Regions from separate parts of the Rhizobium sp. BK112 genome, predicted to be linked through region 2. Evidence: predicted binding sites of a transcription regulator. Region 2 holds the regulator's gene; each other region holds the start of a gene.
What was found. The regulator PhoB, encoded in region 2, activates phosphate uptake and scavenging genes when phosphate is short. The targets are predictions, from matches to a motif close to TGTCATNNANCTGTCAT.

Region 1 (2,201 bases), on a different contig from region 2:
CCGTACCCTTATTGCTGACGCCGGCAGATTGGGCGAAGGCGCAAGCGGCGGCCTGCTCGGCGCGCTGATGCCGCATATGCCGGATCGGTGGTCTGAAAAGAAGCAGTTCCAGTTCGATGCGCTGGTCCTACTCGAAGCCGAAATCGCAGCGCTCGAAGCAATGACCGGGCTTTCCGCCGGTTATACCAGGTCCGGGCGGCTGATCCCGTTGCCGAAGCCGCATCTCAACCGCATAGCGTGCGGCCATTTCGAAGACGCCGAGCGCCATTGGCGGGCGGGCGAGCGCCGCTTCCACTGGCATGTGCTCGACAGTCCGCCGGTCGATGGCTGGATCGAGCCGTCCGCCGGCAAGAGCGGCTTCGTGCACGACACGCTCGCCGCGCGCGTTGCGCCGCGGTTGCTGATCGCGGCGCTTACCGCCTTCCTGCGGCGGGCAAAACACGTGCGGATCATCGAACATGCCAGGGTTGCAGGCCTTGATCCCGATCGCGGCACCGCCGAAATAGGCGGCGAAAGCTTGGCTTTCAGCCGCTGCATCCTTGCCGCCGGCTATCAGTCCTTTCCGCTGTTGCAGGAGCTGACGCCCGGGCTGAAGCAGCCGCTCGGCCAGCCGGTCAAAGGGCAGGCGGCTCTGTTGAAAGCCGATATCGACCCGTCGCTGCCGACGATCTTTCTCGACGGGCTCTATGTCGTCGCACATGAAGGCGGGCACGTGGCGATCGGCAGCACCAGTGAGAACCGCTTTGACGATCCCATGTCGACCGACGCCCAGCTCGACATGCTGATCGAGACGGCGCGGGTGATCGTGCCAAGCCTTCGCGACGCCCCGGTCGTCGAGCGCTGGGCGGGGCTTCGCCCGAAGGCGATCGACCGGGATCCGATGACCGGTCGCCACCCCGATCACCCACGCCTGATCGCGCTGACCGGTGGCTTCAAGGTCAGCTTCGGCCTAGCGCACCGGCTGGCGGAGGCGGCGATAGCAATCGCAGGCGATACAGATTGCGGATTTTTGTTGCCGGAAAGCTTCGCAATTTCAAGCCACATCGCGGCGGCTTCACGTTAAACGTGAATTAGGCGCCGCTGCGTTTCGTTATTCTGTCATGCAAATCACCTATCTGCTTGCGCATCGACAGCGCCTGAAGTCAGCGGCGCTCACTTCCTTGATGGAGGAAATTGCATGCGCTATGCCATTTGCTTCACGCCCCCGGCGAGCGACCCGCTATCGCTCGTGGCCGCCAGTTGGCTTGGCCGCAACGTGTTTTCGGGCGATATGGTGGAGCCTCCGGCCGTTCGTGGTCTCGGCATTCACGAGATCGCCTTCCATACCGCCGTGCCGCGGCGCTATGGTTTTCACGGCGTTTTGAAGACGCCATTTCACTTGTCTCACGAGATGTCGGAAGCGCAACTCTTGCGCGATCTGATGCGTTTTTCCGGGACCTTCGTTCCCTTCCAGATTCCGCGTATCGAAGTCGCCCGGCTCGGCAATTTCTACAGCCTGCTGCCGAGTATTCCCTGCGAGCAGATCCAGTATCTCGCCTCGGCGATCGTGCAGGAATTCGATCGTTTCCGCGCGCCGCTGAGCGAGGCCGAGATCGAACGCAGCGATCCGGACGGGCTGTCGGCGACGCAATTTGCCAATCTGCATCGCTGGGGTAGCCCTTACGTGATGGAGGAGTTCCGCTTTCATATGCCGGTGACAGGCCCTGTCAACGCGATCGACATGCCGCGCATCGAGCCGGCGCTGCAGACGATCTTCGAGCCTGTGTTATGCGAGCCGGTCACGGTTTCCAACGTGGCGCTGATGATCGAGGAGGGCACCGGCGGCCCTTTCCGCGTTCATTCGCTGCATCCGATGGGCAAGGTCAGCGCGCGCAAGATCGCCTGAATATCCAGGCTAAAGATTTGTTCCGTAATGGGAAAATCCCGTTGCGCAGTTTCCGTCTCGACATTCCGGCTGCGGATGCTACCGTTCCCCGTCTTTTCAGAAGGTGATTTGATGGTATCCGAGACCTATCCGCGCAATCTTGTCGGTTATGGGCGTTTGACGCCCGATCCGAAATGGCCGGACGAGGCACGCGTCGCCGTGCAGTTCGTCATCAACTACGAGGAGGGCGGCGAGAGTTCGATCCTTGACGGCGATCCGGCTTCCGAAAACCTGCTGTCGGAAATCGTCGGCGCAGCCGCCTGGCCTGGGCAGCGCA
Region 2 (2,201 bases):
GGGCGCTGGTCAACGGCGATACCGCGCTGGCGCAGAAGGTCATCTCCGACGATGTGATCCTCGATCACGCCGAACGCGAAATCGGCGACAAGGCGATCGTCACCATCGCCCGCCGTCAGCCGATGGCCGCGGACCTGCGCGAAATCATGGGCTCGATCCGCATCGCCGCCGATCTCGAACGCGTCGGCGACCTCGGCAAGAACACCGCCAAACGCGTCATCGCCGTCCAAAGCACCGGCGTTCCCCGCAAGCTCGCCCGCGGCCTCGAGCATCTCTCCGAACTGGCGCTCGTCCAGCTCAAGGAAGTGCTCGATGTCTACACCAATCGCTCCGCCGACAAGGCGAACGCGATCCGCGAACGCGACAACGAGATCGACGCGATGTACACCTCGCTGTTTCGCGAGCTCCTGACCTACATGATGGAAGATCCGCGCAACATCACCAGCTGCACGCATCTTCTCTTCTGCGCCAAGAACATCGAGCGCATCGGCGACCACGCCACCAACATCGCCGAGACGATCTTTTACATGGCGACAGGTGCGCAGCCGGAAGGCGATCGTCCGAAAGACGACAGCGCCAACACCGTCGGCGCGGTAACCGAATAACCGCCCGGGCCGGACGGCCGGGCTAGAAGCTTGCGTGCGCGCCCATCCGGGGCGCGCAAAGAGGTCGCAGCCAATTCTGAATTTGCGCAGGATGCATTGCTTGAACCATCCCCGGTTCAAGGATCATGCGCGAGGAGACCGACACGCATGATCCCGAGAGTTGCAGTTGTTGAAGACGAGGAAGCCCTGAGCGTGCTTCTTCGCTACAATCTCGAAGCGGAAGGCTTCGAGGTCGATACCATCCTTCGTGGCGACGAAGCCGAAATGCGGCTTCAGGAGCGCACGCCCGATCTGCTCATCCTCGATTGGATGCTGCCTGGCGTCTCCGGCATCGAACTCTGCCGGCGCCTGCGCATGCGGCCGGAAACCGAGCGCCTGCCGATCATCATGCTGACGGCGCGCGGCGAAGAGAGCGAACGCGTCCGCGGGCTTTCGACGGGTGCCGACGATTATGTCGTCAAGCCCTTCTCGACCCCCGAGCTCGTCGCCCGCGTCAAGGCGATGCTGCGCCGCGCCCGTCCCGAGGTGCTGTCGACGGTGCTGAAATGCGGCGATATCGAGCTCGACCGTGAAACCCACCGGGTCCATCGCAAGACCCGCGAAGTCCGCCTCGGCCCCACCGAATTCCGCCTGCTGGAATTCCTGATGTCGTCGCCGGGCCGGGTCTTCTCCCGCTCGCAGCTTCTCGACGGCGTCTGGGGCCACGATATCTATGTCGACGAACGCACCGTCGACGTCCATGTCGGCCGCCTGCGCAAGGCGCTGAATTTCTCCAACATGCAGGACGTCATCCGCACCGTCCGCGGTGCCGGTTATTCGATGGAAGCCTGAGGGCCTCCATTCTGATTGCTGACAACGTCGCTCGAGCTAGCGTCTGCCCCTCACCCTAACCCTCTCCCCGTAAAACGGGGCGAGGGCACGTGCCCTGCGAGAGGTCAGCGGGGAACGGAGAGGTCGGGCATATCCCCTTCGCCCCGCAAGCGGAGAGAAGGTGCCGGCAGGCGGATGAGGGGCAGCCATCCGCGCGAACCAATAACTACAAAAAAACGGGCCAGTCGGCCCGTTTCTCATGTGCGGCGATGTTACCCGCTCAGCTGGCCCGCGCTGCTGCCCGGCGGCGTTCGTTGACCGGCTGGTAGGCAAGCTTCTGGTGATAGCTGCAATAGGGCGAATTGTCGGGGGATTCGCAGCCGCAGAAGTGGAAGTCATCCTTCAGCGGATCGCCGACCGGCCACTTGCAGGTGCGTTCGGTCAGTTCCGTCAGGCCGAGGCGTCGGGAAATCGGAACGACCACGTTGCCTCTCGGCACGTATTCCATTTCCTCGATCGTTTCGATCTCGATCTCTTCCTTCAGCATCGTCGCGCCCTGCTGGCGGGTAACGGTGCGAGTGGCGACCCGTGAGGCGTAGTTCGGCGCGCGCGGCGCAGAAGTATTGCGTTTCGGCGTTCGGGCGGCATTGGCGGTACCGCCGGCCTTGGCACGGCCGGGGAGGCTCAGCCGATGCACCTTGCCGATGACCGCGTTTCTGCTGACGCCACCAAGTTGTGCCGCGATCTGGCTGGCGCTCAGTCCTTCGGCCCAGAGCTTCTTGAGTT
Region 3 (2,201 bases), on a different contig from region 2:
ATGCGAAGCCGGCCAGCCTGACGCCGGCCGAACAGACCTTTAAGCAGGCGGTGGAAAGCCGCTGGCCGGAGCGGAACGTCGTCTCCTGGCGTTATATCGCGCCCGATGCCGACCGCATGCCGCGACCGCTGCGCGAAGCAAAGGCGACCGGCCAGCTGAGCGTCCGCTACGACGCCGTCGTTCGTCGCATCACCACGGATGAGAAGACGGGCCGCGCCACCGGCGCGGAGTTCATCGATCGCAATACGGGCGAAGTATCGACCGCGCGGGCTGCGATGGTTGTGCTTTCGGCCTCGCCGATAGAGAGCGTGCGATTGCTGTTGAATTCGGCTTCGGCGAAACATCCGGGCGGGCTTGGCAACGGTTCGGGCGCCCTCGGCCGCTATTTCATGGATCAGCTTCCGTGTCTCGCGTTCGGCTCCTTTTCGAAGGCCAAGGGTTGGGCGACGGACGAGTCCGCGCCGACCGACCCGTTCTACAATCCGTCGGGCGGGATCTTCATTCCCCGCTTCGGCGAGGGCGACGCCGCCCGCGGCGATTTCGACTACCAGGGAAGCGTCGGCCGGGCGCCGGTCTCCGCGGACGCAGATGCGCGTCTCGCCTTCTTTGGTTTCGGCCGAATGCTGCCCTATGCCGACAATCGCATCACGCTCGACGCCAAGCGCAGGGATGCCTGGAACATTCCCGTGCCGCATATCCGCTGCGTCATGCAGGAGGAGGAGCAGGCGCTGCTCAAAAGGCAGGAAGAAACGCTGATTGCCATGATCAAGGAGGTCGGCGGCGACCTCGAATTCATTGGTTCGCCCACCGGCCTCAAGGAGATGGGCAAAGGCGCCTTTCCCGAAGCCGATGCCTTCAGCCGTTTCATGTTCCGCACATGGTTCCGCAAGACCATGTGCATGGGCGCGGCCATTCATGAGACGGGCGGCGCGCGCATGGGCGAAACCCCGGAGGCTTCGGTGCTCAATCCCTACAACCAGGTGTGGGATGCGCCGAACCTGATCGTCACCGATGCCAGCGCCTTTCCCGGCAGCGGCATCGCCGGCACGACGCTCACCGTCATGGCCCTGACGATCCGCGCCTGCCGGAACCTTGTCGACCAGTACCGAGCAGGGCAGCTGTAGACGCACTGATCCCACTCGGCACCTGTTTCTGTCGAGTGCGTGGAACGAGAGAGGCAAGTAGCCGTTTTGGTCTTCGCGAAGTGGTCGTCACACAAACTTCGCACTGACATGCTCCTGTCAAAAGAAGCAAAAGGAAAAGGCCATGTCGCAATCACATCAGGACCAGCTCAACCGGATCAAGGCCGAAATCGCCGACAGCTTCGATGAGGAGCTGGAAATGCAGATGGAGGAAGACCGGCTGGACGATCTGGTCGCCAAAGGAATGTCGGAACCGGCGGAGCAGACGCTCGAGCGAAAGATCTACTTCCGGGAGCTTTTCCGGCTTCAGCATGAACTGGTGCGGCTGCAGGACTGGGTTCAGCATAAGAAGCTGAAAGTGGTGGTACTGTTTGAAGGTCGGGATTCGGCCGGCAAGGGAGGCGCGATCAAGCGCGTGACCCAGCGGCTTAATCCTCGCGTATGCCGGACGGTCGCGCTGCCCGCCCCGACCGAGCGGGAGCGGCATCAATGGTATTTCCAGCGTTATGTCCCGCATCTTCCGACAGCCGGTGAAATGGTGCTCTTCGACCGAAGCTGGTACAATCGCGCCGGTGTCGAGCGCGTCATGGGGTTCTGCACCCCTGATGAACTCGAGGAATTCTTCCGCTCGGTGCCTGAATTCGAGCGGATGCTGGTCCGTTCCGGGATCGTGCTGATCAAGTACTGGTTTTCGATCACCGACGAAGAGCAGGAATTCCGCTTCAAGATGCGCATCCACGATCCGCTGAAGCAGTGGAAGCTCTCGCCGATGGATATGGAGAGCCGTGTCCATTGGGAGGAATATACCAAGGCCAAGGAAGAGATGCTGGCGCGCACGCACACCAAGGATGCACCCTGGTGGGTGGTGCAGGCCGTGGATAAGAAACGGGCGCGGTTGAACTGCATCGCCCATCTTCTCGAGCAGATCCCTTACGAGGATGTTCCGAAACCGGAGATCCAGTTGCCGGACCGCATCCGTCACGCCGATTACAATAGGGCGCCGGTTCCGGCTGAAATGCTCGTGCCGGAGCGCTATTGAAGTGGGACCGCAATCGGCGG
Region 4 (2,201 bases), on a different contig from region 2:
TGCTAGCCGCCGAGCTTCGGCGTGATCGTCACGTCGGTGCCATAGGCATCGCGCAGTTCGCCTTCCTGTCCCGGCTGCCGATCGACCGCCTGATGCAGCAGGATCGACTCGTATCCTTGCGAGCGCGTCCCCTCGATCAAGGTGATATCGGCATTTCCGGGATTGTCGGAGCGCTCGAACCACTCGACGGGGCGGTGCAGGAAGTTCATTTCCACCGCCCGGTTGGTGACGCCATGGCCGACGATCACGACGTTGTGGTCGCTATTTTCGGCGTCGTGCATGACGGTCTGCAGGAACAGGCGCACCCGCTGGGCCACATCCGCCCGGCTCTCGCCATCCGGCGGCCGCGCGTAGAATTTGCCGCTGTTGCTGCGCAGCCTTGCCCATTTTTCGAACTCATCGGGAAACTTCTGCTTCTGTTCGGCATGATCATAGATCTCGGTGAAGAGACCGAAATCTTGCTCGCGCAGCAGATAATCCTCCCTGATGTCACCGACGACGCTTTCCGGCAGGGCTGCAAGCAGCGCATCCTTGCTCTGCCGCGTCCTGAGAAAGGGCGAGTACCAGATGTGCAGCTTGCCGAAACCGGCGCTCGGCAACGCCGTGACATAGGAGGCGATCACGCTGCCTGCCTCCAGCGCCTGCCGATAGCCCCACTGCGTCAGCGGCACGTTATGATCGCCGAATTGGCGATAGGCCTGTTCATTGATGTTGCCGAGGGATTCGCCGTGGCGAACGAGAAAGATACGCATCAGCCATCCCGCATTGTCGGATATGAATCGCTGTCATCATGAACGCCCTGAATGCGCAGGGCAACATGGCTGGCGGGCCGCGCGGCGACGGACACTCTGCCAGCGCAGCGACGGACATTCTGCCAGCGCGGCGGCGGACAATCTGCCCGCGCGGCGACGGGCATTCTGCCCGCGGGGGATGAGCGGTTTGCAGCGCTTTTCCACATCTTGTCATCATCCTGAAACACGAGTCTGGTTTTGGAAGGTTAGATGAAAGATGGGGACATGAGCGGCAGCTCGTGAAAGACATGATGGAACCCAGACATTTCCGCACGCTCTTCATTTCCGATGTCCACCTCGGCTCGAAGGCCGCGAAGGCCGACTTCCTCTTGGATTTCCTGCGCCACCACGAAGCCGATACGATCGTGCTCGTCGGCGACATCGTCGACGGCTGGCGTCTGAAGCGCAGCTGGTATTGGCCACAGGTCTGCAATGACGTCGTTCAGAAACTGCTGCGCAAGGCGCGCAAGGGCACCCGCGTCGTCTATATTCCCGGCAATCACGACGAATTCCTGCGAGACTTCCCGGGCATGCATTTCGGTGGCATCGAGGTCGTCGAGCGCATGATGCATGACGGCGCCGACGGCAAGAAATACCTGATCCTGCACGGCGACGAATTCGACGTCGTCGTCCGCAACGCCCGGCTGCTCGCCTATCTCGGCGACTGGGCTTACGATACGGCGATCCGCATCAACATTCTCCTGGCGGCGGTGCGCCGCCGGCTCGGCATGCCCTACTGGTCGTTCTCGGCCTGGGCCAAGCTGCAGGTCAAGCATGCCGTCAACTTCATCGGTGAATTCGAGCGCGTCGTGGCTGAAGAAGCCCGCAAAAACGGCGCCGACGGCGTGATCTGCGGACATATCCATCATGCCATCATTCAGGACATGGACGGCATCCGCTACATCAACACCGGCGATTGGGTGGAAAGCTGCACGGCGGTCGCCGAGCACGAGGACGGTACGTTCGAACTGATCACCTGGCGGGCGCTCGCCAGCAGCGTGCCGGCGCTTGCCGCCATCGAAATGCATGACGAGGGCGAACTCGCCCCCCAAGCTGCCTGATTTTGGCGGCCTGATTTTTGTGCTGGCACATCCGTGCCCGCGCTCCCAAGAATTTAGCCGTTACCGTCAGGTGACAGGCCCTATTTATTTTCTAAAACGTTTCAGAACGGCTATTTCTCGCAATAGTCGCCTCCAGGGTGGCGTGTTAGGACAACGTCCAGTTTCCTTCAGGTCCGCCCATGATTCCCGCTCAACATTCCCCGACGGGTGAGGGAGCGCCGCCGCGCTTCCGGCTGCTCAGCGCGCTTTCCTATTGTGCGCCGCTGCTCGTCAACGGCATCGTTCTGCCGTTCTTTCCCGTCTGGCTCGCAACCCACAGCTTCAGCGATCACGAGATCGGCATCATCCT

Region 1: a site for PhoB is predicted at 1,086-1,102, ahead of FHT75_RS01265 (DUF1045 domain-containing protein). Genes of this name have one in related genera too.
Region 3: a site for PhoB is predicted at 1,229-1,245, ahead of ppk2 (polyphosphate kinase 2). Genes of this name have one in related genera too.
Region 4: a site for PhoB is predicted at 961-977, ahead of FHT75_RS23980 (UDP-2,3-diacylglucosamine diphosphatase). Genes of this name have one in related genera too.

Annotation. Positions count from the first base shown of each region.
Region 1 covers NZ_JACHYZ010000001.1:274,702-276,902, forward strand. Annotated here, with positions in the region: gene FHT75_RS01260 (NAD(P)/FAD-dependent oxidoreductase) at 1-1,063, shown strand, start outside; gene FHT75_RS01265 (DUF1045 domain-containing protein) at 1,178-1,885, shown strand; gene puuE (allantoinase PuuE) at 1,997-2,201, shown strand, end outside.
Region 2 covers NZ_JACHYZ010000004.1:74,281-76,481, reverse strand. Annotated here, with positions in the region: gene phoU (phosphate signaling complex protein PhoU) at 1-605, shown strand, start outside; gene phoB (phosphate regulon transcriptional regulator PhoB) at 753-1,436, shown strand; gene FHT75_RS12990 (GcrA family cell cycle regulator) at 1,696-2,201, opposite strand, start outside.
Region 3 covers NZ_JACHYZ010000006.1:143,827-146,027, reverse strand. Annotated here, with positions in the region: gene FHT75_RS18295 (GMC oxidoreductase) at 1-1,124, shown strand, start outside; gene ppk2 (polyphosphate kinase 2) at 1,267-2,181, shown strand.
Region 4 covers NZ_JACHYZ010000009.1:219,763-221,963, forward strand. Annotated here, with positions in the region: gene FHT75_RS23975 (histidine phosphatase family protein) at 3-752, opposite strand; gene FHT75_RS23980 (UDP-2,3-diacylglucosamine diphosphatase) at 1,040-1,852, shown strand; gene FHT75_RS23985 (MFS transporter) at 2,032-2,201, shown strand, end outside.